3 regions of the Enterobacter sp. I4 genome follow, and region 2 is predicted to be linked to each of the others. Evidence: predicted binding sites of a transcription regulator. Region 2 holds the regulator's gene; each other region holds the start of a gene.
The links. Region 2 encodes LexA, which represses DNA repair genes until DNA is damaged. Its sites were predicted from a motif close to TNCTGTATGTACATACAGNA; they were not measured.
Positions count from the first base shown of each region.

Region 1 (10,157 bases), on a different contig from region 2:
ACCTGCTAACCACATGTTTAGAATCAGAAAAGGACTCGATCTGCCCATCTCTGGCGTGCCTGAACAGCACGTAACGCCGGGCGCCAGCATTCACCACGTCGCTATTTTGGGCGATGACTACGTGGGGATGCGCCCGGCGATGCTGGTGCAGGAAGGCGATCGCGTAATAAAAGGACAGGCGCTATTCGAGGATAAAAAAAATCCCGGCGTCATGTTTACAGCCCCTGCCAGCGGCACCGTCGCTGCCATCCATCGCGGTGAGCGCCGCGTCCTGCAATCGGTTGTTATTCAAATTGAAGGTGACGAGAAACGCGAATTTGCGCATTACGACGAGGCCGATCTCGCTACCCTCAGTCGCGAAGCGGTGCAGGCTCAACTGCTGGAGTCGGGGCTGTGGACGGCGTTTCGTACGCGTCCCTTCAGCAAAACTCCCGTGCCCGGCACCGTGCCGGCGGCTATTTTCGTTACGGCCATCGACACCAATCCGCTCAGCGCGGACCCGCAGCCTCTCATTCTGGCCGAACGAAAAGCTTTCGATGCCGGTCTCACCGTTTTAACGCGCCTGACGCCGGGTAAAGTGCATGTCTGCCAGGCCAGCGGCGGTAAGCTGGGCGGGCACCCGCAAGGGCAGGTCGCCTTTAATGAATTTGCCGGGCCTCATCCGGCGGGACTGGTGGGCACGCATATCCATTTCCTGGAGCCGGTGAGCCTGACGAAACAGGTCTGGCACCTCAATTATCAGGACGTGATTGCTATCGGTAAGCTGTTCACCACGGGCGAACTGCATGCTGAACGCATTGTCGCTATTGGCGGCCCTCAGGCAACCCAACCGCGTCTGGTTCGTACTCTGCTTGGGGCGGACATTACTGCGCTGCTGGCTGGCGAAACAAAAGAGGGTGAAAACCGCATTATCTCCGGCTCGGTGCTGAGCGGCAGACACGCAACAGGCCCGATGGCCTGGCTGGGACGTTTCCATCTTCAGGTAAGCGTGGTGCTGGAAGGGCGCGAGAAAGAGCTGTTTGGCTGGGTGCTGCCGGGCGCAGAAAAATACTCCGTGACCCGCACCACGCTCGGCCACTTCCTGCGTCATAAGCTGTTTAACTTCTCCACCAGCACAAACGGCGGGGAGCGCGCCATGGTTCCGATTGGCAACTACGAGCGCGTGATGCCGCTGGATATTCTGCCAACCGTGCTGCTGCGCGATCTCCTTGCCGGCGATACCGACAGCGCGCAGGCGCTGGGTTGTCTTGAGCTGGACGAAGAAGATCTGGCGCTGTGTACCTATGTGTGTCCGGGTAAATACGAATATGGACCCGTATTGCGCGAGGTGTTAACCCGCATTGAGCAGGAAGGATAATCATGGGATTAAAACACCTCTTTGAAAAAATAGAGCCGCATTTTACCGAGGGTAAACTGAAGAAGTACTACCCGCTGTATGAAGCGACATCGACCATTTTCTACACGCCGGGTCTGGTAACCAAAGGCGCGGCGCACGTTCGCGATGCCATCGACCTGAAGCGCATGATGATTCTGGTGTGGTTCGCGGTCTTCCCGGCGATGTTCTGGGGCATGTACAACGTCGGGTTGCAGACTATTCCGGCGCTGCATCACATGTACGATGCAGAGCAGCTGGCGCAGGTGATCCAGTCTGACTGGCACTATCGTCTGGCGCGGACGCTGGGCGTGAGCTTTGCGGCAGATGCCGGCTGGATCAGCATGATGACGCTGGGCGCCGTCTTCTTCCTGCCAATCTATATGACCGTCTTTATCGTGGGCGGTTTCTGGGAAGTGCTGTTCGCCATCATCCGCAAACACGAGATCAACGAGGGCTTCTTCGTCACCTCTATTCTGTTTGCGCTGATTGTTCCGCCAACGCTGCCGCTCTGGCAGGCGGCGATGGGGATTAGCTTTGGCGTGGTCATTGCTAAAGAGATCTTCGGCGGAACCGGACGTAACTTCCTTAACCCCGCGCTGGCGGGGCGCGCGTTCCTGTTCTTTGCATACCCGGCGCAAATCTCTGGCGACCTGGTATGGACGGCGGCAGACGGGTTTTCGGGCGCTACGCCACTTTCACAGTGGGCGGCAGGCGGCGGCGAAACGCTGATCAACAATGCCACCGGCCAGCCTGTGACCTGGTTCGACGCGTTTCTTGGCAACATCCCGGGCTCCATTGGTGAAGTGTCTACCCTGATGATCCTGATCGGCGGGGCCATCATCCTCTTTGGCCGCGTGGCGTCCTGGCGCATCGTCGCTGGCGTCATGCTTGGGATGGTGCTCACCGCCACGCTGTTCAATCTTATCGGTTCAGAAACTAACCCGATGTTCTCCATGCCGTGGTACTGGCACCTTGTGCTGGGGGGCTTTGCGTTCGGCATGATGTTTATGGCCACCGATCCCGTCTCTGCCTCGTTTACCGACAGGGGGAAATGGTGTTATGGGGCGCTCATTGGGGTGATGTGTGTACTGATTCGCGTGGTCAACCCGGCCTATCCGGAAGGGATGATGTTGGCCATTCTGTTTGCCAATCTGTTTGCGCCGCTGTTCGACTATCTGGTCGTGCGCGCCAACATTAAGCGGAGGAAGGCGCGTGGCTGAGATCAAAAATAACGACAGCATCAGCAAAACGCTGCTGGTGGTGCTGGTACTGTGCCTGGTCTGTTCCGTTATCGTGGCCGGTTCTGCCGTAGGGTTAAAACCGCTGCAGCAGGAGCAACGTGCGCTGGACAAACAGCGCAACATCCTGGCCGTGGCCGGGCTGATGCAGGACGGCATGACGAAGGATGACGTCGCGGCCGTGTTTGCTGAACGCATTACCGCGCGGCTGGTGGATTTGAAAACCGGTGAGCTGATGGATAAAGACCCGGCGAAATATAACCAGGCGCTGGCGCTAAAAGATCCGCAGATGAGCACCATGCTTGACGCCTCGCAGGATCCGGCAGGAATTAAGCGCCGCAGCAACATCGCGGAGATCTACCTGGTGCGTGACGAGCAAAAACGCGTGCAGGAAGTAGTTTTGCCCATCTACGGCAACGGCTTGTGGTCAATGATGTACGCCTTTGTGGCACTGGATACCGATGGCCGCACGGTCAAAGGCATCACCTATTACGATCAGGGCGAAACGCCGGGGCTGGGTGGCGAAGTTGAGAACCCTAACTGGCGTGCCCAGTTTGTCGGTAAAAAAGTGCTCGATGACAACGGTCAGCCTGCGCTGAAGGTGGTGAAAGGGGGCGCGCGTCCCGGTGATGAATTTGCCGTTGACGGTCTTTCCGGCGCCACGCTCACCTCAAACGGCGTGCAGCACAGTTTTGATTTCTGGATGGGTGAACTGGGCTTTGGTCCCTTCCTGAAAAATGTACGTGAAGGAGCGCTAAACAATGGCTGATACGGGTGAACTGAAAGAAGTTAAAAAGGTGCTGATTGGCCCACTCTTAGCCAATAACCCCATAACGCTCCAGGTGCTGGGCGTGTGCTCCGCCCTGGCGGTAACGACCAAGCTGGAAACGGCGGTGGTGATGACGCTGGCGGTAACGCTGGTGACGGCATTCTCCAGCATGTTTATCTCAATGATCCGCCACCACATTCCCAACAGCGTGAGGATCATCGTGCAGATGGCGATCATCGCCTCGCTGGTGATCGTGGTCGATCAGCTGCTGCGGGCCTTTGCTTATGAAACCTCGAAGCAGCTTTCGGTGTTTGTCGGCCTGATTATCACCAACTGCATCGTGATGGGGCGTGCAGAAGCCTACGCCATGAAAATGCCGCCGCTGGCGAGTTTTATGGACGGCATCGGCAATGGCCTGGGTTACGGCGTGATCCTGCTGACGGTTGGTTTCCTGCGCGAGCTTATTGGCAGCGGCAAGCTGTTTGGCATTACGGTGCTGGACACGGTACAGAACGGCGGCTGGTATCTGCCGAACGGCCTGTTCCTGCTGGCCCCAAGCGCATTTTTCATTATCGGTTTGCTGATCTGGCTGATTCGCACGTTGAAGCCTGAACAGCAGGAAAAGGAGTAACCGACGATGGCTCATTACCTGAGTTTATTTGTGCGCGCGGTGTTTGTTGAAAACATGGCGCTCGCCTTCTTCCTGGGCATGTGTACGTTCCTTGCTGTTTCTAAAAAGGTATCGACGGCGTTTGGTCTGGGCGTGGCGGTTACCGTTGTGCTGGGGCTTTCCGTTCCGATCAACAACCTGGTGTTTAACTTCGTGCTGCGGGACAGCGCGCTGGTGGAGGGCGTTGATCTCAGCTTCCTGAACTTCATCACCTTTATCGGGGTGATTGCGGCGCTGGTGCAGATCCTTGAGATGATCCTCGATAAGTATTTCCCGTCGCTGTACAACGCGCTGGGGATCTTCCTGCCGCTTATCGCCGTGAACTGCGCTATTTTTGGCGGCGTCTCGTTTATGGTTCAGCGCGATTACAACTTCAGTGAATCGGTTGTGTATGGTTTCGGCTCCGGTATCGGCTGGATGCTGGCGATCGTCACCATGGCGGGGATCCGTGAAAAAATGAAATATGCCAACGTGCCAGCGGGATTACGTGGCTTAGGGATCACCTTTATCACCACCGGCCTGATGGCGTTGGGCTTTATGTCCTTCTCCGGTGTGCAGCTATAAGGGCTAACAGATGGAAATTATTCTTGGCGTGGTGATGTTCACGCTGATAGTACTGGTGCTGTCAGGGCTGATTCTGGCGGCGCGTGCGAAGCTGGTCAATTCCGGGGATGTGGTCATTGATATCAATGACGACCCGCAGAATCAGATCCGTACGCCGGCAGGGGATAAGCTGCTGAATACGCTCTCCGGCAACGGGATCTTTGTCTCGTCGGCCTGCGGTGGCGGCGGCTCCTGCGGGCAGTGCCGCGTGACGGTGAAAGAGGGCGGCGGTGATATTCTGCCAACGGAACTGTCGCATATCACGAAGCGTGAAGCGAAAGCGGGCTGCCGTCTGGCGTGCCAGGTCGCGGTGCGTCAGAACATGAAGATTGAGCTGCCGGAAGAGATCTTCGGCGTTAAAAAATGGGAGTGCGAGGTTATCTCTAACGATAACAAAGCTACCTTCATTAAAGAGCTCAAGCTGCGCGTTCCTGAAGGGGAGAGCGTCCCGTTCCGTGCGGGCGGGTATATCCAGATTGATTGCCCGGCGCACACCGTGGCGTATGCGGACTTCGACGTGCCCGAGGAGTATCGGGCCGACTGGGATAAATTTAATCTCTTCCGCTTTGTCTCCGAAGTAAAAGAGCCCGCGCTTCGCGCCTATTCCATGGCGAACTATCCGGAAGAGAAGGGCATCATTATGCTCAACGTGCGTATCGCTACGCCGCCGCCTAACGTGCCAAACGCACCGCCGGGCGTGATGTCGTCGTATATCTGGTCTCTTAAGCCAGGCGATAAAGTGACCATCTCCGGCCCGTTCGGGGAATTCTTCGCCAAAGATACCGATGCGGAAATGGTCTTTATCGGCGGCGGTGCCGGGATGGCGCCGATGCGTTCGCATATCTTTGACCAGCTTAAGCGTCTTGGCAGCAAGCGTAAGATAAGCTTCTGGTACGGTGCGCGCTCGCTGCGCGAAATGTTCTATGACGATGAGTTCGAACAGCTGGCGCGCGATAACCCTAACTTTACCTTCCACGTGGCGCTTTCCGATCCGCAGCCTGAAGATAACTGGACCGGCTATACGGGCTTCATCCACAACGTGCTGTATGAAAACTACCTCAAACAGCATCCGGCACCGGAAGACTGCGAGTTCTATATGTGTGGTCCGCCAATGATGAACGCCGCCGTGATTAAGATGCTCAAAGATCTTGGCGTGGAAGATGAGAACATCATGCTTGATGATTTCGGAGGCTGATTGTGCTGACCTTTCTGGCGACCTTTGCGGTGTTTGTGCTGGTGATTTTTGGCATGTCTTTAGGCTGGATCATCAAGCGTAAAAGCATTCAGGGCAGCTGCGGCGGCATCTCTTCCATTGGAATGGAGAAGGTGTGCGACTGCCCGGAACCGTGCGATGCGCGGAAAAAACGGCTGGCTCGGGACCAGCAGAGGATCATCTAGAAAAAGGCCGCTTCTTGCGGCCTTTATTCGTTATTTTACCCAGCTTTTGGCGCTGGCTGGCGAGTCCACCAGCACGCCTTCGGCACCTAATGCCCTGGCCTTCTGATAATCCTCACTGGTGTTCACGCCGATGAAAATTAAATGGGCATTGCCCTGCGAGCGGAAACAGTCAACGGCCTCTTTGTCCCACGTTAATGTTGCCGGGGAAACACCTTCGCCCAGGGTGAATTTTTCAACTACCTCTACTTTGCGGTTTAACTCAAGCCCGTACCAGTAATCGTCCATTTTTTGCGAAGGAGGCAGACATTCGTGGCTTAACGAAACGGTGGCCAGTCGCGTGCGGGTCTCGCTGCGCGTGACAAAGCGAGGAATGTCGGCAGGGAGTGCTTCCATATAGCGATCTTCGGTTGAATAGACGCGAACGCGATTCAGGCTGTTGGTCTCCTTCAGTACGTTAAGCAGTTTGTTGCCCATCGTCGCCGGATCGGCGTCCGGCGATTTGATATCAATGAAAAACCGCGCGTCCGGCCAGGTCGTTAGTACCGACTTCAGCGTCGGTATCGACGCGTTCAGCAGGCTTTCCGGCAGGCCCTTATCTTTCCACTTAACGCTGGCATCCGCCTTTGCCAGCTCTTCAGCGGTAAACTGTGACACTTTTCCCTGCAAGCTGGTTAACGCTTTCAGGTCAGCCGGTCGATAGAGCACCGGTACGCCATCCCGACTAAGCTGCACGGTTATCCAGACGATATCTGCTTTGTTTTCGAGCGCGAGCTTAATCGCAGGCAGGGTGTTTTCAGGTGCATCCGCGGTGCCTCCCCGGTGTGCAACGATCTCAGGATTAGCGGATGCCGCGCTTGCCAGAAACAGTAACGAAACCGAAAGTATTTTCCTCATGAATGATATCTCTCCATTTACTTTGATAAGCTTATGAATATAAAGGTTTTATTTCGATCCTTTGTATCATGTATTTATGACAACTGAGAGAAAGGAAAATAGCTGACGCATTTTTTGCCTTTTGTTATACTGTATATAAATACATGTGTGGTGTAATCAATGCGCAAAATAATCCATGTCGATATGGACTGTTTTTTTGCCGCAGTGGAGATGCGTGACAACCCCGCGCTGCGGGACATCCCTATCGCCATTGGCGGCAGTCGTGTCCAGCGCGGTGTGATCAGCACCGCGAACTATCCTGCACGCAAATTTGGCGTGCGCAGCGCCATGCCGACGGCGATGGCGCTAAAACTGTGTCCGCACCTTACCCTTTTGCCCGGTCGTTTTGACGCGTACAAAGAAGCGTCGAGCCATATTCGGGAGATCTTCTCCCGCTATACCTCCCTGATTGAACCGTTATCGCTGGATGAAGCCTATCTGGACGTCACCGACAGCGTGCACTGCCACGGCTCTGCCACCCTGATGGCGCAGGAGATCCGCCAGACCATCTTCACCGAGCTGAACCTGACGGCGTCGGCCGGCGTCGCGCCGGTAAAATTCCTCGCCAAAATCGCTTCCGATTTAAACAAGCCCAACGGCCAGTACGTCATCACCCCGGAAGAGGTTCCGGGGTTTTTAAAAACGCTGCCGCTCAGTAAAATTCCCGGCGTCGGTAAAGTTTCCGCTGCGAAGCTGGAAAATATGGGATTACGCACCTGCGAAGACGTACAGCGAAGCGATCTGGCGATGCTGCTTAAGCGCTTTGGTAAGTTTGGCCGCGTGCTGTGGGAGCGCAGCCAGGGCATTGACGATCGTGATGTGAACAGCGAACGGCTGCGTAAATCCGTCGGGGTTGAACGCACGCTGAGCGAAGATATCCACGACTGGTCGGAATGCGAAACCATTATCACGGAACAGCTCTATCCGGAACTGGAACGACGCCTTATCAAGGTGAAGCCGGATTTACTGATTGCCCGGCAGGGCATCAAGCTGAAATTTAATGACTTTCAGCAGACGACGCAGGAGCACGTCTGGCCGCGTCTGAACAAAGAGGATCTTATTGCGACGGCAAAAAAGGCGTGGGAAGAGCGTCGGGCCGGGCGAGGAGTAAGGCTGGTGGGGCTGCATGTCACGCTGCTGGATCCCCAGCTGGAACGTCAGCTGGTGCTGGGACTGTAGGCGCAACGTTGTCCGCCCTCTCCTCGTGGGAGAGGGCGGGGGTGAGGGTGTTACTTCGCAGGAATGGCTTTCAGCAGTTCAGTCAGCAGCGTCCAGTAATGGCCGACGCTTTCAATGTGAACCTGCTCATCCGGCGAGTGCGGACCGGTGATGGTTGGCCCAATGGAAACCATATCCATATCCGGATACGGTTTCTTGAACAGACCGCATTCCAGGCCCGCGTGAATAACCTGAATGTTTGGCGTGCTGTTGAACAGACGCTGGTAAGTTTCGCGCACCAGCGCCATCACCGGGGAACTTGCATCCGGCTGCCAGCCCGGGTAGCTGCCTTTCGCAGACGTTTTTGCGCCCGCCAGGGTACCCAGAGATTCCAGCATGCTCACAACGTATTCTTTACCGCTGTCGATCAGGGAACGGATCAGGCAGATGATCTCTGCGCTGTCGTCGCCCATGGTCACAACGCCCACGTTCAGTGAGGTTTCCACCACGCCTTTCGCGACGTCAGAGTTACGGATCACGCCGTTTGGCGTTGCGTTAAGCAGCTGGACGAAAGCGTCACGGGACGGCACGGTCAGCGCGGCTTTATCCGTCGTTACGGACTCCAGCACCACCGTCAGGTTTTTCTCTTTCGCAGACAGTTCGTTTTTCAGGATATCCAGGTACACGCTGGAAAGCTTTTTCAGCTCATCCGCTTTCGCCGCAGGTACCGCTACGGTCGCAAAGGCTTCGCGTGGAATGGCGTTACGCAGGGTACCGCCGTTGAAGTCCACCAGGCGCAGATCCAGTTCAGCCGCATGGCCAGCCAGGAAACGTGCCAGCAGTTTGTTGGCGTTACCGAGGCCCAGGTGAATATCACCACCGGAGTGACCGCCCTTCAGCCCTTTCAGCGTCAGCTTAAAGGTCTCGAAGCCAGCAGGGATCGCTTCGCGGCTCAGCGGCAGGGTCGAAATAAAATCAATCCCGCCCGCGCAGCCCATGTAGATCTCACCTTCTTCTTCGGAGTCGGTGTTGATCAGAATGTCTGCCTGCAGCCAGTTCGCCTGCAGACCGAACGCACCGTCCATGCCCGCTTCTTCGGTCATGGTCAGCAGCACTTCCAGCGGACCATGTTCAACGCCGTCATCGGCCAGCACCGCCAGCGCAGAAGCCATACCAATGCCGTTATCCGCACCCAGCGTGGTGCCGCGCGCTTTAACCCATTCGCCGTCGATATACGGCTGGATTGGGTCTTTAGTGAAGTCGTGAACGGTGTCGTTGTTTTTCTGTGGAACCATGTCCAGGTGCGCCTGCAGAACCACCGGCTTGCGGTTTTCCATACCCGCGGTGGCAGGTTTGCGGATCAGAATGTTGCCAACCTGGTCGCGCTCAGCGTGCAGACCTTTTTCCTTCGCCCAGCCCATAATATGTTCGGCAAGCTGTTCTTCGTGATAGGAAGGGTGCGGAATAGAGCAGATTTTGGCAAAAATATCCCACAGCGGCTGTGGAGATAATTGAGACAGTTCAGACACGATAGGTCTCCTTGTCGATGCGCTGCAAAACAGTGTTGCAGGTCACAGGGTTAGCAGGTTAATAGTTACCACAAGACAGGCTTGCGAGATGCAACTGAGAATACCACTTTCTCCCGTGGCTGGTAGCATAAAGCATGTAAAAACTCAGGCTCGGGGCGCTTAACACTGGTTTTTAGTGCGTCAGATCTCTATAATCTCGCGCAATCTGGTTCACCCTCATTTTTTAAGCCGTATATAAACAGGCTGGGACACTTCACATGAGCGAAAAATACGTCGTCACCTGGGACATGTTGCAGATTCACGCACGCAAACTGGCTGCGCGTCTGATGCCTTCCGAACAGTGGAAAGGCATTATTGCCGTCAGCCGTGGCGGTCTGGTACCGGGGGCGCTGCTGGCTCGTGAGCTGGGTATCCGTCATGTCGATACCGTTTGTATCTCCAGCTATGACCACGACAACCAGCGTGAGCTGAAGGTGCTGAAACG
Region 1 is NZ_JALBUO010000002.1:224,354-234,510, reverse strand. It holds gene MOQ06_RS13445 (Na(+)-translocating NADH-quinone reductase subunit A) at 14-1,357, shown strand; gene MOQ06_RS13440 (NADH:ubiquinone reductase (Na(+)-transporting) subunit B) at 1,360-2,595, shown strand; gene MOQ06_RS13435 (Na(+)-translocating NADH-quinone reductase subunit C) at 2,588-3,382, shown strand; gene MOQ06_RS13430 (NADH:ubiquinone reductase (Na(+)-transporting) subunit D) at 3,375-4,013, shown strand; gene nqrE (NADH:ubiquinone reductase (Na(+)-transporting) subunit E) at 4,020-4,616, shown strand; gene nqrF (NADH:ubiquinone reductase (Na(+)-transporting) subunit F) at 4,627-5,850, shown strand; gene nqrM ((Na+)-NQR maturation NqrM) at 5,850-6,053, shown strand; gene MOQ06_RS13410 (glycerophosphodiester phosphodiesterase family protein) at 6,084-6,947, opposite strand; gene dinB (DNA polymerase IV) at 7,107-8,165, shown strand; gene pepD (cytosol nonspecific dipeptidase) at 8,216-9,673, opposite strand; gene gpt (xanthine phosphoribosyltransferase) at 9,931-10,157, shown strand, end outside.
Region 1: dinB (DNA polymerase IV) is a predicted target of LexA. The motif match lies at 7,075-7,094, and genes of this name have one in related genera.

Region 2 (10,157 bases):
AAGCGGCGTGACTTCAGCACCAATGCCGGCATACTGGGAGGTATCTTCGCTTTTGAAGCCTTTGGTTTCGGTCAGGTCACCGTCCGCGGTCAGCGTCACCAGATCGTTGTGCCAGGCGGCTCCGGCGGTCACCAGCGGACGGATCTGATAGGTGTCTTTATAACTCACCACCTCTCCCGTACGCCCGTTGCGGATGCGGATATCCTTGGTTTCGATATCGCGCGACATCAGATTTTGCCCACTCACGCCAACCGTCCAGTTTTCACCGAAATCAGCAGCAATACCGGCATCGACGTTGAAGCCGGTGTCGTCGGTACGGTAGCGGCTGTCGTTCCACTTACTACTGTCGTAATCGTAGATTGAGGTGGTGTAGTTATAAAGCCAGGTTTGTTGCAGCTTTGGCGTGACGCCAACGTAAACCGGAACGCCGCCAAGATCGAACTGGCGGGCCACCGCAATACCGTAGTCGGACACAATTGCCGCCCGGCCGGACGCCGTAGAGTTCAGGTTTTTGGTGATTTGATCGGTACCGTTTAGCGCGGCGTCCAGCGCCACGCCGGCAGCCACCGCATCGCTTCCCTGAATACCGCGCAGATAATCAATATCCTGCTGATCGATAGAGGAGCTGACCCGGCCATGGGCGTAGCCTTTCGCCATAAAGGCCACCGAGAGCACATCGTTAGGGATACTGACGGCAATTCCGGCGCCCGCGTTAGCGCGTGCGGTTTTGCCCTTCAGGTAGTCCAGCTCATCAGCGAGATCTTTCGCGGCGCCCTGGAACTGATTGATCGAACCTAATGGATTGGTGATGATATCAATGGGCGTCAGGCTATCAACCACATCCTTGTAGCGATTGATTTTGTCGTTAATGGTGTCGATCTCGTCCTGAAGATTGTCTTCATCGGTCACCTGCACGCCAACGGACGGCAAAATGACCGTCACGTCATCCTCAGGTTTAGACTTTGCCAGCAGCGCAGGGTTGATTAACGCCCCGCTGCCATAGCTGCCTGCTGCCACGCCCGTGCCGCCCATTGCGTCACTACGCGCTTCCGTCCAGGTATTGGCTGCTCCCGCCTGATTTGCCATAAAAAAGGAGACAGCGATGCTAACCATCGAAAACTTAAAATGTTTTTTCACAGTGTGCTCGTAAATAGTTTGTTATTAGTTAACCCTGTCTGTTATCACCCAAACAGGAACGAACTATTGCTGTGAATAAGTGCAAAAAGACCCGCTATTTCCTTAAGTTAAATTCCATCCCGGCCTGTTGTAATATGTGACGACCATCAATATTTATAGAAGAGGAAATTATTTTCGCCCAGGTTTTCCATCGTGCGGACCAAAAAATTGAGGCGGATGATCCACCCAGCGGTCTTCGCGGGTCGCGGCATATACCGGATTGAGCGGATAGTAGATGCGGTTATGTTTTTTATTGGCCTCCCCCACTACCAGCAAGCGCACCTCTTCATCGGTGTTGTTGATAAAGGTATGGCAGACTCCCGTCCCGGCAGGGAACCCCACGCTGTCTCCGGGTTCGAGCTTCCACAGATAGCCATTGATCCAGGCCTCCGGGTAACCCTCCAGAACGTACACAAACTCTTCTTCGTCGCTTTCAGCATGGGGATAAGACGTGCGGCGTCCGGGCGGCAGCCGTTCATGGTGAATACCGATGCGGCCCAGCCCCAGCTTGCGGGACAGCGGCGCACCAATTGAAAAATGTTCGTTGCTGTCAGGATAGGTGGCGTTATCGGCACCTTCTACGTCCCGCCAGTGCCGAATACAGTCAGGTCTTTTCATTATGCATTCTCCCCATTTGCGATGCGTCAGGTATAGCACAGCCCGGCGGATCTCGGTGTTTTTATCAGAACATGATAAAGTGAGGGTTTTCTACCCTTTCCACATCCGAGGTGCCCGATGGACAAGTCCACAAAAGAGCTGTTAGCGCAAGCTGAAAAGCTGTGCGCGCAACGCAATGTGCGCCTGACCCCGCAGCGCCTTGAGGTACTGCGTCTGATGAGCCTGCAGCAGGGCGCCATCAGCGCGTACGATTTGCTCGACCTGCTGCGCGAAAGCGAGCCGCAGGCAAAACCGCCAACCGTCTACCGGGCGCTCGATTTCCTGCTCGAACAAGGGTTTGTGCATAAGGTGGAATCAACAAACAGCTACGTGCTTTGCCACCTTTTCGACCAGCCGACCCACACGTCCGCTATGTTTATCTGCGATCGTTGCGGCGTGGTAAAGGAGGAAGGTGCAGAAGGCGTGGAAGATATTATGCATACGCTGGCAGCCAGAATGGGCTTTGCGCTACGCCATAACGTGATAGAAGCACACGGCTTATGCTCTGCCTGCGTGGAGGTGGAATCATGCCGCCATCAGGATGCCTGCCAGCACGATCACTCCATTCTGGTGAAGAAAAAGCCGCGCTGACGGCAAAGAAAAAGGCGGCTCATGGCCGCCCTTTGGGGTACTGTCCGGTTACCAGCGGTAGTCGTTACGGGTTTCCCAGTCTTTGACTTCGTTTTCCGCCTGATCTTTTTCGTAACCGTAGCGCTCCTGGATTTTACCTACCAGCTGATCGCGCTTGCCTTCAATGACGGTCATATCGTCATCTGTCAGCTTACCCCACTGTTCTTTCGCTTTACCTTTGAATTGCTTCCAGTTGCCGCCGATTTCATCTTTATTCATAATCGTGTCCTCGTGTTAAGCGTCTAAGAGTATCGTCCGCTTCGTTCTTTTCTGCTGGACGTGATTATTATTGTAGTTAAGGATTCGGCAGCTGGTTTTATATTCGGAATCTTTAACCGTTACGATATATCGCTTCGGGCAGGAAACCAGGTATTGTTTCGCCAGTGGCGACGCCAGATAACAGCCAGCGAAAGGCCGCGCAGTGAGAGAAAGACCGCCAGCGCAAGCCACAGACCGTGGTTGCCGAGATACGGCAGCGTCAACAGCGTCAGGCCGAACCCCGCCGCAGCGACGGCCATGCTGTTACGCATCTCCGCCCCTCGCGTCGCACCGATAAACATGCCGTCCAGCAGATAGCACCACACGCCCACCACCGGTAAAACCACCTGCCAGAGGATATAGCGATCTGCCAGCTCGCGCAGCGTGGGCAACGAGGTGAGTAGCGCGACAATATGCCCGCCAAAGCAGGCGTAAACCAGCGCAAAAATCAGTGCCACCAGGCCCGCCTGCCGGCAGGCTGCACGCCATACTTCGCGCAGCTGGCCGCTTTCACGCGCGCCATAGGCCTGACCTGAGTGCGCTTCTACGGCGTAAGCAAAGCCATCCAGCGCGTATGCGGTAAAGGTCAGGAGCGTCATCAGAACGGCGTTGACCGCAACTATTTCTGGCCCAAGGCGCGCGCCAAAAACCGTCAGTGCGCCAAAGCACAGCTGCAACAGGAGCGAACGCAGCATGATGTCGCGATTGAGCGCCAGCAGCTTACGCATATTGCCGCGCCAGGCCGTTTTCAGCAGCGCAAGCGTAATACCGCGCATCGCCAGCACGCGCCAGACCATCCACAAACCGATAAGCAGCGTGCCGTATTCGGCGATTGCCGTGGCCAGCGCCGCGCCGCGGACGTTCATGTGCAGCCCCATTACCAGCCAGAGATCGAGGACAATATTGAGAAGGTTACCCACCACCAGCAGGATCACCGGCGCGCGGGCATACTGCACGCCCAGCAGCCAGCCCAGCAGGACCAGGTTTGCCAGTGAAGCAGGCGCGCTCAGCCAGCGAATTTCAAGGAACCGCCGGGCCTGCTCCAGTACAGCATCACTGCCGCCCACAATATGAAGCGCCAGATCGATAAGCGGCGTACGCAACAGAACGATTAACGCGCCGGCACCAAAAGCCAGGATAAGCGGCTGAACCAGCGCGCGAGCAAGACGCAGGGGATCTTTTGCACCGTACGCCTGGGCCGTCAGGCCTGTCGTACTCATGCGCAAAAAGAGCAGCAGCATAAAGAGGAAGCTGGTCGCCGTTGCGCCAATCGCGACGCCGCCCAGATAAATCGGCGAATCCAGATGCCCGATTACCGCCGTATCAACCAGCCCCAGCAGAGGAACGGTGATATTGGAAAAAATCATCGGTAGCGCAAGACGCCACAACGCCTTATCGGCAGAAGTTAGCAAGGCCATTGAAATTACCGGAATCAGAAAATAAGCCAGGCCGCAGAGGAACTGCGGCCTGTCAGGAAGAGATTACAGCCATTCGCCGTTGCGGATAACACCTACCGCCAGGCCTTCAACAGAGAAGTTCTGCTCGCGGAGATCCACTACAATGGGGGAAAACTCGCTGTTTTCTGGCAGAAGCTGTACGGTATTACCCTGTTTCTTCAGGCGCTTAACCGTCACTTCATCATCGATGCGCGCCACGACCACTTGTCCGTTACGCACGTCCTGGGTTTTGTGTACCGCCAGCAGATCGCCATCAAGAATACCGATATCTTTCATGGACATTCCGCTAACGCGCAGCAGGAAATCAGCGCTCGGCTTGAACATGCCCGGGTCAACCTGATAGTGCCCTTCGATATGCTGCTGTGCCAGCAGGGGTTCACCTGCGGCGACGCGACCCACCAGCGGAATACCGGTCTCTTCTTCCACCAGCAGACGAATACCGCGTGACGCGCCGGAAACTATCTCAATGACGCCTTTACGCGCCAGCGCCTTAAGGTGCTCTTCGGCAGCATTAGGAGAACGGAAGCCCAGACGCTGCGCGATTTCTGCACGCGTGGGTGGCATACCCGTCTGGCCGATATGATCCCGAATGAGATCAAACACCTCTTGCTGCCTGGTCGTTAACGCTTTCATTCCGCCCCCTGGGTGTATATACAGTTATGCTGTGAGTATATACAGTCAAAGGCGATTTTGGAACCAAAAACTGCACAAAAAACCAGGGACTTAATTATTCCTCGAGGCTCATCGGAAATGTGACCAAAGCAGCGTGACCCAGGTTATTACCGCAGTGATAATCGACAGCAGCACGGCGGCAGAGCCCATGTCTTTCGCACGGCCAGAAAGCTCATGGAATTCTGACCCAATACGGTCAACGACGGCCTCAATAGCGCTATTAAGAATTTCCACTATCATCACCAACAGTACGGAGCCAATTAAAAGCACGCGGGTAATCGCGTCAACATCAAGGAAACAGGCGATAATCACCGCAACAATAGCTGCGATACCCTCCTGGCGAAATGCGGCTTCATTGATCCACGCGGCACGGAAACCTTTCCAGGAATAGCCGGCGGCTTTAATGATTCGGGTTAACCCAGTGGTATTATTGGCCATTTAAAGAACCTTTCAGGAAAAAGAGCGTCTGTAACAGGGGGCACAGCGCGTTGCGCTACAGCCTCAAGTATGACGGGTAACAACAGAAATTTTGCGCGCTTTCTGTTATCCTTGCGCCGCAATTGCATTATTAACCAGAGGCTTTACATCGTTTATGTCCGGCTGGCCACGAATTTACTACAAATTACTTAATTTACCATTAAGCGTACTGGTAAAAAGTAAGTCTATTCCAGCAGAACCCGCGCTGGAATTAGGGCTCGATACGTCGCGCCCTATTATGTACGTTTTGCCTTATAACTCGAAGGCAGACCTGCTGACGCTTCGCGCTCAATGTCTGGCGCACGATTTACCCGACCCGCTTGAGCCGCTGGAAGTCGACGGCACCCTGCTGCCGCGCTACGTGTTCATTCATGGCGGGCCACGCGTGTTTACCTATTACACGCCGAAAGAAGAGTCCATCAAGCTGTTCCATGACTACCTCGATCTGCACCGCAGCAACCCCGATCTGGACGTACAGATGGTGCCGGTGTCGGTGATGTTTGGGCGTCGTCCGGGACGCGAAAAAGGGGAAGAGAACCCGCCGCTGCGCATGCTCAACGGCATTCAGAAGTTCTTCGCCGTCTCCTGGCTGGGACGCGACAGCTTTGTCCGCTTCTCTCCTTCCGTTTCATTGCGCCGCATGGCGGACGAACACGGCACCGATAAGATCATTGCGCAAAAGCTGGCGCGCGTTGCCCGGATGCACTTTGCACGCCAGCGTCTGGCGGCCGTGGGACCACGCCTTCCGGCGCGACAGGATCTGTTCAACAAGCTTCTGGCATCCAAAGCGATTGCCCGTGCAGTAGAAGACGAAGCGCGCAGCAAGAAAATTTCACACGAGAAAGCGCAGCAGAACGCGATTGCGCTGATGGAAGAGATCGCCGCGAACTTCTCCTACGAGATGATTCGTCTGTCCGACCGTATTCTCGGCTTCACGTGGAACCGCCTATATCAGGGCATTAACGTCCACAACGCCGAGCGCGTGCGTCAGTTAGCGCACGACGGCCATGAGATTGTCTACGTGCCCTGCCACCGCAGCCACATGGACTACCTGCTGCTCTCTTACGTGCTTTATCACCAGGGTCTGGTACCGCCGCACATCGCTGCCGGTATTAACCTGAACTTCTGGCCAGCGGGCCCGATTTTCCGCCGTCTGGGCGCATTCTTTATCCGTCGTACCTTTAAGGGCAACAAGCTCTACTCCACCGTTTTCCGTGAGTATCTGGGCGAGCTGTTCAGCCGCGGCTATTCCGTTGAATACTTCGTTGAAGGGGGACGCTCCCGTACCGGTCGTCTGCTCGATCCGAAGACCGGCACGCTGTCGATGACCATCCAGGCGATGCTGCGCGGCGGTACGCGCCCTATCACGCTGGTGCCGATTTACATTGGTTATGAGCACGTGATGGAAGTGGGAACCTACGCAAAAGAGCTGCGCGGTGCGACCAAAGAGAAAGAGAGCCTGCCGCAGATGCTGCGTGGGCTGAGCAAGCTGCGCAACCTCGGTCAGGGCTACGTAAACTTTGGCGAGCCAATGCCGCTGATGACCTGGCTGAACAACCACGTTCCGGAGTGGCGCGAGTCTATCGATCCTATCGAAGCGGTACGCCCGGCCTGGCTGACGCCAACGGTTAACGGCATTGCTTCCGAGCTCATGGTGCGCATCAACAACGCCGGTGCTGCGAACGCCATGAACCTGTGCTGTACCGCGCTTCTGGCCTCTCGCCAGCGTTCACTCACCCGCGAACAGCTGACCGAGCAGATCGATTGCTACCTGGACATCATGCGCAACGTGCCGTACTCCGCGGATTCGACCGTGCCGTCTGCCACCGCCAGCGAGCTAATCGACCACGCGCTGCAGATGAACAAGTTCGAAGTCGAGAAAGATACGATCGGTGACATCATCATTCTGCCGCGCGAGCAGGCCGTGCTGATGACCTACTACCGCAATAACATCACGCATATGCTGATGCTGCCGTCGCTGATGGCGGCCATAATTACCCAGCATCGCCGTATTTCACGTGAGGAACTGCTGCGCCATATTCAGACCATCTACCCGATGCTGAAAGCGGAGCTGTTCCTGCGCTGGAGTAAAGATGAGCTGGCGGTAGAGCTCGATAAAATGTCGGCAGAGATGCATCGTCAGGGGCTAATTACCACCAATAGTGACGAACTGCATATCAATCCGTCACGCTCTCGTACCCTGCAGCTCCTCGCTTCCGGCGCGCGCGAAACATTGCAGCGCTATGCCATCACCTTCTGGTTGTTGAGTGCAAACCCTTCAATCAACCGCGGTACGCTGGAAAAAGAGAGCCGGACCCTGGCACAGCGCCTGTCCGTACTGCACGGCATTAACGCACCGGAATTCTTCGACAAAGCGGTATTCAGCTCGCTGGTACTGACGCTGCGCGATGAAGGGTTTATCAGCGATACGGGCGACGCCGAGCCTGCTGAGACGCTGAAGGTTTATCAGATGCTGGCGGAGCTGATTACCTCGGATGTGCGTTTGACGATTGAGAGTTCGACGCAGGGCGAGTGATGTTTCAGCGGTTCGATGCCCTATCCCAGGTGCATATGTGAAAACATGAAAAACGGCAGTCTCTGACTGCCGTTTTTTTACCTCGTCACCGGGCTTTCAGGAGAAGTAACTCATCGCCAGCCCCAGGAACAGCACCAGCCCGACGTAGTTATTATTCAGGAACGCCTTAAAGCAGGCTTCACGCTCGCGCTTTGCGATCAGCTTCTGCTGGTACGCAAACAGCAGCCCCGCCACCAGCACGGACCAGTAAAACTCCCAGTTCAGCCCGTTCAGGCGACCAATCGCCACCATCAGCGCCAGCACCGCCACCTGCAAAATGCCGATGATTAGCCTGTCGTGACGACCAAACAGGATCGCCGTCGACTTAATGCCGATCTTCAGATCGTCATCGCGATCGACCATCGCATATTGCGTATCGTACGCGACGGCCCAGAGAATATTCGCCAGGAACATCAGCCAGCAGCTAAGCGGAACGGACTCGCTGACCGCGGCAAACGCCATCGGAATCGACCAGCCAAATGCTGCACCCAGCACCACCTGCGGCAGATGGGTGTATCGCTTCATAAACGGGTAAACCCAGGCCAGCGCCAGCGCGGCGACGGACAGGAGGATAGTCATGGTGTTGAGCGTTAACACCAGCAGGAAAGAGAGCAGCACCAGCACCACAAACAGGATGCGCGCCTCTTTTCCGGTTACCTGACCGCTCGGCAGAGGACGATTGGCGGTGCGCTTAACGTGTCCATCAAATTTTCGGTCGGCATAGTCGTTGACCACGCAGCCCGCGGCGCGCATCAGCCAGACGCCCGCCACGAACACCGCCAGGATCCACAGCGGCGGCACGCCCGGCGTTGCAACCCACAGCGCCCATAAGGTCGGCCACAGCAGCAGCAGCGCGCCGATGGGTTTATCGGTACGCATTAAGCGGTGATAGGCCAGCAGCTTATTCTGCGTCAGACTCCACTCCATTTTTTCTCCCTCTTAGTACAACGGCGATGCGGGCAAAAATAGTTCCGTCAGTATTAACGGCTTGCCGCTCAAACGAAGGCGGGAACGGCGCCCCCACAGGTCGGCATCGCGACCAATTTCAATAAAATCACGGGTCAGTTCAGACGAGGTGAACAGATATCGCCCCAGCGGCGTTTTGCCGAGGCGTTGCAGTGCAAGCTCCGGCCCGGAAAGTGTAGACTCAGGAACGACCGTCCGCCCGGCAAGCCACGGCTCGCCATCCGCACAGAGTAAAATTTCACGCAGCCAGTAGCGTTCTTCCTGCGGCAACAGCGGCAACTCGCTGGCAATCGCCTCAGCCGAGACAAACCCTTCCTGAATCACCGTCACCGTGACCGTTTTGCCCTGCTGCTCAAAACGTTTTGTCATGGAATCTTCCAGCAGCAGCCAGTCCAGCTGTTCCGGGTCAAGCGCAGGGATGTGGTCGAAATAGCGTAGCGCACGCAGCTGCGTTAGCGCGGGGTGTGACATGCGAGACTCTCCGATACATAACGTAAAAGCATTGTATCGCAGATTGGCAAAATGAGGACGGACAAACAAAATTTAACGATCACTATCGCAACAATGGCGCAACGAAGCCAAAAAAAGTGCGCCCGTTAAGGCGCACTAAACTACTAACAAAATCAGCACTGTGGGGAGACGGTTACCCCTTGCCTTTTACACTGCTGATAAAGGTGGAACGGGCAGTGGTTGAACCTAAACGTTCGGCTTCATCAAGCAGCTTCAGCGCTTTGTCGACGTCGCCGCGCTTCACCGCCTGCTTAATGGCGTTGTTGAAGTATTCTTCGGTGTCGTTCAGTACCGGCTCAGCTTTCTTCGCCGGGGCCGGCGCTGCGGCTGGTGCAGCGGCAGGGGCGGCATAAGCAGGCGCGGCGGTATTACCTACCGTTACCGGGCCAGGACCCGACGAGCCGAACAGCGGGCCTACGAGCACGCTGGAGGCGCTGTTGGTGGACACTTTCAGTTTGATCAGGCCGTCGGTAGTATGGCGAGCATGCGGGTCCGGGATGTCAGGGACAGCGTTACCGGTGCCTTTCGCGTAGGCTTTTGCCGGATCGACAAGCTTCGTTGTCTGTTGCAGATCTTTCTCTGTGGTGAACACCAGTACATAAATCTTCTGCTGACCCAGGGCCGGCGTCAGGCGCATAACGCCTTCCAGACGGTCTGCACTCATCACGCCAGGCTCCTGATAGCTAAAATAGGAGCTTGGGAAGAATGCGGATGGCGTCATGTTCTGATCGAGGATCAGCACGTTAGGCGCGAAGACGCTGGTCTGTTTATTGACTTCA
Region 2 is NZ_JALBUO010000001.1:133,956-144,112, reverse strand. It holds gene traF (conjugal transfer protein TraF) at 1-1,137, opposite strand, end outside; gene MOQ06_RS00680 (cupin domain-containing protein) at 1,306-1,794, opposite strand; gene zur (zinc uptake transcriptional repressor Zur) at 1,912-2,424, shown strand; gene MOQ06_RS00670 (CsbD family protein) at 2,473-2,682, opposite strand; gene dinF (MATE family efflux transporter DinF) at 2,802-4,139, opposite strand; gene lexA (transcriptional repressor LexA) at 4,203-4,811, opposite strand; gene MOQ06_RS00655 (diacylglycerol kinase) at 4,920-5,288, opposite strand; gene plsB (glycerol-3-phosphate 1-O-acyltransferase PlsB) at 5,443-7,863, shown strand; gene ubiA (4-hydroxybenzoate octaprenyltransferase) at 7,960-8,829, opposite strand; gene ubiC (chorismate lyase) at 8,842-9,339, opposite strand; gene malM (maltose operon protein MalM) at 9,512-10,157, opposite strand, start outside.

Region 3 (10,157 bases), 1.4 Mb from region 2:
GCTTTTCAGCGTCAGGCGCAGCGATGGCGCGATCCCCGCCATCAGAACGCCGATAATGGCCGCCGCACCGATATAGCGGGAAATGGTCAGCCCTAGCCCCGCGCCGACAAAACCCAGCCCATCCCAGGAGAAGACGCCGTAGATCAAGATAGTGCTGATGATGATGTTCAGGATGTTCATCCCGCCGTTTATCAGCAGCGGAATTTTTGTATTGCCGGCCCCGCGCAGCGCGCCGCTGCCAATCAGCGCGATGGCGGCCGCCGGATAGCTCAGCACCGTCATTTCCAGATAGGTGAGCGCCAGCGCCTTCACTTCACCGGTCGCTTCACCCGCCACCACGTCAATGATCTCTTTGCCGTAGTAATGGATAACCGCCGCGAGAACGATCGAAAAGAGCGTCATGATCATCAGCGACTGTCTGGCTGCTTCCCGGGCGCGTTTCGGATCGAGCTTGCCGAGGCTGAACGCCACCACCACCGTCGTCCCGAGATCGATAGCGGCGAAGAACGACATCACAACCATGTTGAAGCTGTCCGCCAGCCCTACCCCGGCCATCGCTTCTTTGCCAAGCCAGCTCACCAGGAAGGTGCTCAGCACCCCCATTAACAGGACGCAGGTATTCTCCAGAAAGATGGGCACAGCAAGGGGGGTGATTTCACGCCAGAACAGAACTCGATAGCTTTTACGTTTGGCATACCAGGGCGTGCGCATTATCGCCTGGCGTATGGGGGCGGTGACGTTCAAAATGGACCTTAGCGAGAAAGTTGAAACTCCATTTCAAATGATGGGGCAGAAATGCGTATCCTGCAAAGTATTTTCCATAAAATTATGTCTGGATTAGCAACAAAACGACGACAGAATCATCAATCAGTCACTTTTACCTAAGATCAGGTTTGACAAAAGTTTTTTCGCCGCTAAGATAAGCCTCCACAACGATTCCTCTGTAGTTCAGTCGGTAGAACGGCGGACTGTTAATCCGTATGTCACTGGTTCGAGTCCAGTCAGAGGAGCCAAATTTAAAAAGCCTGCTTTCGAGCAGGCTTTTTGCTTTTCTGCGTTCGCTAAAACTGTCGGAAGCAACCAGGCCATACCCGACCACGGAACCGCAGGCCCGGCAGGCGAAGCCGCCACCGGGCAGTAAATTGCGCGATTACTCGCCTTTAGCGTCGACGTTTTTAATTTCGCCCATCACCTTCAGCTTCTTGGAGATGTCGCGACGCTCTTTGGACAGCTCGGCGTTTTTAATGATGTAGTCATCAACGCGATCTTCATAGTCGCTCTTCATGCTGGCAATGATGCCCTGAATAGCTTCAACGCTCATGCCCGGCTTGATGTAGTCGCTCAGGTTGTCCAGCAGCAGGACACGTTTCTGGTTGTCACGGATCTTCTTCTCAACGTCCTGGATTTCACGCTGCAGTTTATTTTTGCGGCGGAACAGGCGGACGAACTCCAGAACATCCTGGAACGAAGGCTTAGTAGTTTCCATTTTTACACCCCTGATAATGTGAGATTCGGATTCGTTAAGGCAACCGTTTTAACAGACAGCGGCTGCGAATGACAATGAGTATATCGTTTAAAACCATCATAACCCTAATTGTTGCTGAATCGAAGCAGCAGGCGTCACATACGCTTTTTATTTGCGCAGCGCCCGGCAGATCAGCTGCGATAACAGCTCCAGCTGCCGCGCCAGCTCCATGCTCAGCCAGACGTAGCCATGGATGGGCGTTTCCGCCACGCTGTCGACATGCCGTTCATTCATCAGCTGTTTCAGCTCGGCGACGATTTCATTCAGGCGCTCGCTGTTGGCCCGAATCGGCTGGGGGTTCCCTTCGTAGAGCGCGTGGGCAATGGTCAGCAGGGTTTGCTGCGTCATCTGCTGCGTCTCTTTCAGCGTATGCGCGTTGAGCATCAGGAAGTGGCTGGGACGTGAAGCCCAGTGGGCATTGATTTGCAGCTCAAGCATGCAGACCAGATTGCGGCTGACCGTCTGAATGGCCTCAAAAATGGCTTTTTGAATGTGCGTTTCTTTGCTTGCCGGAGTAATCAGCCCGCGCATTTTGACCACATCATTGAGGATTTTTTGCAGGTGCTTTTCCAGCCGCGGACGTTCGATCAGGTTTGGAGAAAAACCGGCCTGGTAGACGCGGTTAAACGCGGTGACGTAGCTGGCCATCTGAATGCGCCAGTGCAGGAAAGCGCGCTGCGGCCAGATGCCGGTAAACAGCATGGCGAGCAGCGAGCCGAGAATAACGTCCCCGCTTCGCCATAGCGCGGTAGTCATGTCCCCAGCCGGGGCGCCGACCACGACCGCGAGCGTAATGCCAATCAGCAGGGCCTGGTACGGCCTCTTGCCCAGCGCCAGCCAGCCGCAAAGAAACATCGCCACCGCGCACCACAGCAGCATGACCGGGAAGGAAATCAGCTCCAGCTTGAGAGCGATAAGCCCAAGCGCAGAGCCTAAAACGGTGCCGCCAATACGCTCGAATGCACGCGGGACAACGTTACCCCAAAAGGAGATAGGCCCCATCACCACCACCAGCGTGATCAGCGGCCACGTTCCTTCCGGAATATCCAGCAAACGAACCAGAACGAAGGTCAGAACAAACGCCAGCGCGATGCGGCAACCGTGCACCACGCGATAATGTTTGTATAACCGAATTTCAAAGGGCGTTAATGATTTGTCGGGGCGCACACCCGTCTCCAGCTTCACGGCAAACCACAATTGTACTGTGTTTTCAGCCGGATTGTTTACACCCGGCTGAAAAACCCTGCATTCCGCAGGCTTAACCCACCTTATGCTCTACCGGAACAAACATCTCAATGTCCCAGTAGCCGTCTGCATTGCCATCGTTCAGATAGCGTTCGAAACAGGGCTTTGGTGCAATCTGGAATTTGCTGTCCTCCAGCAGGGAGTTGAAGAACTGATACCACGGGGTGGCGAAGTCATCGTTTTCCACTCGCGCGGTGGCGATGGCATAATCACCGGCAGCAATCTCGGTCATCATTACCCCTTCGCTGTTCTCAGGAATGGTGAAATCGTCCGCTACCGTTACGGCGGTATCGCAGCGGAGTTTTTCTGCCGGTACTTGATCCGGATTATCGTAATAAACGGCCACCCACTCCTGCGGCTGGATATGACGGCCGTCTACCCACATGACCAGCTGTTCAAATCCCTGCTTGACCGTTTTCTCCCACGGCCCTACGAGATGAAAGCCTGCGATCGTACGTTTCTGCTGCTGCCTGATGCTGTAGTCCATGCTGCCTCCGTTTATTACTGTGTATTTATACACTATAAAGCAGAGTAAATATTATCGGCAAACGAGAAGTGTTAATTATGCGAGCAGACTCGCAACGCTGCCAGTCTGCTCAAAAAGGTCAGAATGTATGGTGGAGATAATCACCAAGGCGGGAGAAAACGCCACCCTTATCAACGCCTTCCAGCGTAACCAGCGGCCAGTGCGCCACCACCTTGTCCCGATCGTACAGCTGGATTTCCCCTACCCGCTGATGCGCGGCAATCGGCGCTTCCAGCTCTTTTTTATCCAGCACGTATTTGGCCTTAATGTTCGGTATTTCCGCTTTCGGTAACGACAGCCAGAAGTCCCGATCCGTGCCCAGCGCGATCTGCTCTTTATTACCGTACCAGACGCGCTCGGTGCCCACCTTCTTCCCGTTATGCAGAATCTGCACCGTATCGAAATTCTGCTGTCCCCAGTGCAGCAGCTTGCGCGCCTGATCCTCGCGCCCTTTCGGGCTGTCTGCCCCCATCACAACGGCAATCAGCCGGCGCTGGCCGTCCACCGCAGAAGCAATCAGGTTGAAGCCCGCGCCCGACGTATGCCCGGTCTTCAGGCCGTCGACGTTCATCGTTTTATCCCACAGCAGGCCGTTGCGGTTCTGCTGGGTGATGCCGTTCCAGGTCAGGCTCTTTTCGCTGTACATATGGTAGAACTCTGGTTCACCGTGAATGATGGCCCTGGACAGCACCGCAAGATCGTAAGCAGAGCTGTGCTGGCCTGGCGCATCCAGACCATGCACGGTTTCGAAGTGGGTATCGCGCAGGTGCAGCTTTTCCACATAGTCGTTCATCAGTTTGACGAACTGCGGCTGACCGCCCGCCACGTGATCGGCCAGCGCCACGCAGGCGTCGTTGCCGGAGTCAACAATCAGGCCGCGGCTGAGATCGCGTACGGAAACCCTGTCGCCCTCTTTGAGAAACATCAGCGATGAGCCGTCAAAGACCGGGTTGCCTTTTGCCCAGGCGTCACGCCCTACCGTCACAATGTCGTCCGGGCTGATGCGGTGGCTGTCAATGGCGCGATCGACAACGTATCCCGTCATCAGCTTGGTCAGACTCGCCGGATTGCGCTGCTGATGTTCGTTGCCCGCCGTTAAGATTTGACCCGTGGTGTAATCCATCAGTACCCACGATCCTGCCTGGATGGCAGGAGGCTGCGGTGAAAAATCCAGCGGATCGGCAGCCAGCGCGGATGAAATACTCGAAGCGAGTAAAGAAACAGCAATAAACAGACGGCGTTTCAACGGTATATCCTCAGGTCATTAAAAATCGATGACCTTTTTACGGGAGTTCTGATGTCGTTACCTGCCTTAATTGCAAAAAAATGTGACAGCGCGCAGGTTTTACCGGAACAGATCTCGCAAATTTCTTGCGTGAGCGTGCTTTTTATTCGGACTGCTCACCCCAATCGTTTACCATAGAGACGTCAATTTTTAACAGGATGAGATTACTGGTGTCTGACTCTGCCGCGCGCCCGACTTTTTTGTTCCACGATTACGAAACCTTTGGCACCCATCCGGCGCTGGACAGACCGGCGCAGTTTGCTGCCATCCGTACCGACGACGAATTTAATATCATCGGCGAGCCCGAGGTGTTTTACTGCAGGCCCGCCGATGACTACCTGCCGCAGCCTGGCGCGGTGATGGTGACAGGCATTACGCCCCAGGAAGCGCGGGAGAAAGGCGTCAGCGAAGCGGAATTTGCCCGCCGTATTCACGATCTGTTTACCGTGCCCCATACCTGCGTGGTGGGCTACAACAACATCCGTTTCGACGATGAAGTGACGCGCAATATCTTCTACCGCAACTTCTACGATCCCTATGCCTGGAGCTGGCAGAACCGCAATTCGCGCTGGGATTTACTGGATATCATGCGCGCCTGCTATGCGCTGCGCCCGGAGGGGATTACCTGGCCGGAAAATGACGACGGCCTGCCGAGCTTCAGGCTGGAGCACCTGACGAAGGCCAACGGCATCGAGCACAGCAACGCCCACGACGCGATGGCGGACGTCTACGCGACCATCGCCATGGCGAAGCTGGTTAAAACCGCGCAGCCGCGCCTGTTTGAATATCTGCTGAGCCATCGCAGCAAGCAGAAGCTGATGACGCTGATTGATGTACCGCAGATGAAGCCGCTGGTGCATATTTCGGGTATGTTCGGCGCGTGGCGCGGAAACACGAGCTGGGTGGCGCCGCTCGCCTGGCATCCGGACAACCGTAACGCCGTTATCATGGTGGATCTCGCCGGGGATATTTCGCCGCTGCTTGATCTCGACAGCGACACCTTACGCGAGCGGCTGTATACGCCGAAAGAGGCGCTGGGTGACCTGCCCGCTGTGCCGGTTAAGCTGGTGCATATCAATAAATGCCCTGTACTGGCGCAGGCCAATACGCTGCGCCCGGAAGACGCCGACCGGCTGGGGATTAACCGCCAGCACTGCCTCGATAACCTGAAGGTGCTGCGCGACAACCCGCAGGTGCGCGAGAAAGTCGTCGCCATTTTTGCTGAAGCGGAGCCGTTTGTGCCGTCAGAAAACGTGGATGCACAGCTGTACAACGGCTTCTTTAGCGACGCCGATCGGGCGGCGATGAATATCGTGCTGCAAACCGACCCGCGTAACCTGCCCGCGCTGGATATCACCTTTGCGGATAAGCGTATCGAGAAGCTGATGTTTAACTATCGGGCACGTAACTACCCCGGCACGCTGGATGAAGCAGAGCAGGAGCGCTGGTTACAGCATCGTCGTAACGTCTTTACGCCCGAGTACCTGCACAGCTATGCCCAGGAGCTGGAGATGCTGTACGGCCAGTATGAAGGTGATGCCGAGAAGCAGGCGTTGCTGAAGGCGCTGTACCAGTATGCGCAGGAGATTGTCTGAACCGCAGATATAAAAAAGCCGGAGGCGATGTCTCCGGCTTTTTTTTAACGCGTTAAAACTTACGCTACGTCTTCGTACTGAGGAACCGGGTTGCGGAAGCTCTTCGTTACGCAGGCCAGGTAAACCAGACCGATACCGCCCCAGATCAGACCCAGAACCATTGAGCTCTCTTCCAGGTTAATCCACAGCGCGCCCACCGTCAGCGCACCGCACACCGGCAGCACCAGGTAGTTGATGTGATCCTTCAGCGTCTTGTTGCGCTTCTCACGGATCCAGAACTGCGAAATCACGGAGAGGTTAACGAAGGTGAACGCGACCAGCGCACCGAAGTTGATAAGCGCAGTTGCTGTAACCAGGTCGAACTTAATCGCCAGCAGCGCAATTGCGCCAACCAGCAGCACGTTCCACGCCGGGGTACGCCATTTTGGATGCACGTAACCGAAGAAGCGGGTTGGGAACACACCGTCACGGCCCATCACGTACATCAGACGCGATACGCCCGCATGAGCCGCCATACCGGAAGCCAGTACGGTTACGCTGGAGAAGATCAGCACGCCCCACTGGAAGGTTTTACCCGCCACGTACAGCATGATTTCAGGCTGTGATGCATCCGGATCTTTAAAGCGAGAGATGTCCGGGAAGTACAGCTGCAGGAAGTATGACGCGCCGATGAAGATCAGGCCGCCAATCAGCGCAGTCAGGAAAATCGCTTTCGGGATCACACGCTCGGCGTCTTTGGTCTCTTCAGACAGAGAAGAGATACCGTCGAAGCCCAGGAACGAGAAGCACAGGATAGTCGCGCCGGTGATCATCGGCACCACGTGCGCGCCTTCAGACCAGAACGGACGGGTGCTGGTCAGCGTACCTGCGCCTTCACCGTGGGAAACGCCGTAGATAATCAGCCCAACGATAACCGCCACAATACCCATCTGAAGAATAACGATCAGGGTATTGAAGTTAGCCACGGTCTTGATGCTGCGCAGGTTAGAGATGGTCATAAAGGCCACCAGCGCCACCACGAAGATCCACGACGGCACGGAAGGCACCAGCGCTTCGAAGTAAATTTTTGCCAGCAGAATGTTGATCATCGGCATGAACAGGTAGTCCAGCAGGGATGACCAGCCCACCATAAAGCCAACCGCCGGGCTAATGGATTTCTGAGCATAGGTGTACGCAGAGCCTGCGGACGGGAAACGGCGAACCAGTTTACCGTAGCTCAGCGCCGTAAAGAGAATGGCGACCAGCGCAAAGGCGTACGCCGTTGCAACGTGACCGTCAGTAAGGCCTGATACGATACCGAATGTATCGAACAGCGTCATCGGTTGCATATAGGCCAGGCCCATCATAACAACCGGAATCAACGTAAGCGTTTTACGTAATTCCACGCGAGAGGTGTTTGGAGTTGCGTTATGCGACATAGTTATTCTCCTTTACGGTGATAACCGCCACGTAAGCGAAAAATTGCCCCATTTCTTTCTTCCTCAGCGACAACAACTGTCGGATTTTAGTAAATATCTATCCGGTACGAAGCCCGGCCTCTTGGTTTTTAGTTTCGTTTCGTACATGCAAAAAAAAATAACCGACGCCTTTTATATCGTCGATTATTCATTTGTTTGCAGCGGCGGCATTTTGCCCTATTCCAGATACAAAACGCAATACATTGAGAAACAAGCCCATAAATTAATTTTTCTAACTGGTTGATTTCCCATCATCTGCCTGAGAGTAAACGGCGGCGATAGCACTATTTGCTAAAATTTCGTCTCGCCACCAGGCGCTGGCAAGCCCTGCGGTTTGTTCATTCCAGCCCACCCAAACCGATTCGTTACCGCGTTGCGCTAAAACCTGTTTTTCCACCAGCGCTCCGCTTTCAATAAACCGCTGCGCTAAATAGCGGGGAAGATAGCCGCACCCCAGGCCGCTAATTTGCAGTTCGAGCTTGGTTTTAAAATCAAAAACGGTGATGGCCTCCTGCTCGTCTAGTAGCTGCGATGATATGCCGCACTCCGGACGCGCGCTGTCGCCTACCACAATGGCGCGATGGTTTTTAATCACGCGTCGGGTAACGGGCTCAGGTTCATTTGCCAGCGGGTGATGAGGCGCTACGGCAAAAATCTGCTCCAGAACGCCCAAGCGGGCATAGCCAAATTCACTCAGCTGGGGTGGTTCATGCAGCGCCCCAACGATGATATCCGCCCTGCCCTGCGTTAAGGCGTCCCACGAGCCGCCCAGCACGCCGTTGATAAAAATCAGCCGCGTGACGCTGTGGCGCTGATAAAACGCCTCGATGAGCGGCGTAAGCAGCGAAAAAGGGAACGTGTCATCTACCCCAATGACCAGCTCATTTTCCCAGCCCTGGTGGAGCTTAACGGCCTGTTTTTCCAGCTCGCGCACCGAATGCAGCACGTCGCGCCCCTTTTCCAGCAGCATCTGCCCTGTGCGGGTAAAGCGCGCGCGATGACCGGTGCGGTCAAGAATTTGAATGTTAAGATCGCTCTCAAGCTTTTGCACGGCATAGCTCAGGGCCGAAGGCGTTTTGTAGAGCTTTGCCGAAGCGGCGGCAAAGCTCCCCTCTTTTTCCAGCGCATCCAGAATAACGAGAACATCCAGCAGCGGTTTCATCTTCGCCCCCTTGCGGTGTGCGATTGTCTCCGCCGGTGCAGTTATTCCATCGGCATAACCAGCGGATCGGGATACTGATACTCAAACCCCAGCTCATGGCAAATGCGATTGCCATCAATAATTTTGCCTTTGCGATCGCCCTGCGCATCGCTGAATACCGGCGGAGCCAGGCCAAGCTGGCGCGCCATCAGCGGATAAAAGGTACTGCGCGGCGGATGCGAAGGCGCACATATATTATAGATGTGCCCCCCTTTTGGAGCCTGTAAAAGCAGCTCTATCGCGCTGACAACGTCCGCCAGATGCACCAGATTGACGCCGTGCTGGCCGTCCGGCGCCGATTTACCGGCAAAGAAACGCCCCGGATGACGCCCCGGCCCCACCAGCCCGGCGAGGCGTAAAATATCCACCTGCGTGCCGGGCAGGTTATGCAGCCAGTCCTCCAGCTCTTTCAGCACCCGGCCGCTGGCGGTCACCGGACGGCGCTCGGTGCTCTCCTTCGCCGTGCCGTCGATGTCGCCATAAACCGACGTTGAGCTGGTAAAGATGATGCGCGGAATATGGTGCGCCAGCGCGCTGTCCACAATCTCCTGTACGGCCTGCAGGTAAAACGTCTCTCCCGGCCCGCTGCGCCGCGCCGGCAAGGTAATCACCAGCGCGTCCACATTCATCAGCTCATCCAGCTCGTCCGTATCGCAAATTAACTCAGGTTCGAGACGCAGCTCGACGCCCTCAATGCCGCACATGCGCGCCGCTTCAACCCCGTCCCGCGTGGTCTTACTCCCCGTCACCTGCCAGCCTTTCGCGGCTAATGACATCGCCAGCGGCATTCCTAACCACCCTAAACCGACAATCGCGACCTTTTTCATGTACATTCTCCGCTTAACTCCGCCTTTTATAAGGCTACGCCAGCCTGATGGAACGCACAATTCATAGCATCAATATGAAATGAATTAATGATCAAAAAAAGCCCTTGCTTTCTGGCGTACAACTGGTTTAGGTTAAAAGACATCAAATGCATAAGCATTCAACGAGAATTTATATGACACGCGTTCCATTTAAAAACCACCACCATCACCATCATCCTGACTAGTCTTTCAGGCGATGTGTGCTGGAAGACGTTTGGATCTTCCAGTGGTGCATGAACGCATGAAAAAGCCCCCGGAAGATCACCTTCCGGGGGCTTTTTTTTGGACCGCATTCAGACAGGTTATTACAGGTTAACGAGGAACACAGAATGTTAGATAACGCACGTTTACGCATAGCTATTCAAAAATCAGGCCGTTTAAGCGACGATTCACGCGAACTGCTGGCCCGCTGCGGGATTAAAATTAACCTGCACACCCAGCGCCTGATCGCCCTTGC
Region 3 is NZ_JALBUO010000001.1:1,542,919-1,553,075, reverse strand. It holds gene emmdR (multidrug efflux MATE transporter EmmdR) at 1-747, opposite strand, end outside; tRNA gene MOQ06_RS07375 (tRNA-Asn) at 938-1,013, shown strand; gene MOQ06_RS07370 (DUF496 family protein) at 1,151-1,486, opposite strand; gene MOQ06_RS07365 (FUSC family protein) at 1,634-2,692, opposite strand; gene sbmC (DNA gyrase inhibitor SbmC) at 2,784-3,257, opposite strand; gene dacD (serine-type D-Ala-D-Ala carboxypeptidase DacD) at 3,376-4,548, opposite strand; gene sbcB (exodeoxyribonuclease I) at 4,749-6,176, shown strand; gene MOQ06_RS07345 (APC family permease) at 6,236-7,594, opposite strand; gene yoeI (membrane protein YoeI) at 7,584-7,646, opposite strand; gene MOQ06_RS07335 (LysR substrate-binding domain-containing protein) at 7,866-8,795, opposite strand; gene MOQ06_RS07330 (SDR family oxidoreductase) at 8,837-9,661, opposite strand; gene hisL (his operon leader peptide) at 9,835-9,885, shown strand; His leader region at 9,861-9,984, shown strand; gene hisG (ATP phosphoribosyltransferase) at 10,030-10,157, shown strand, end outside.
Region 3: sbmC (DNA gyrase inhibitor SbmC) is a predicted target of LexA. The motif match lies at 3,273-3,292, and genes of this name have one in related genera.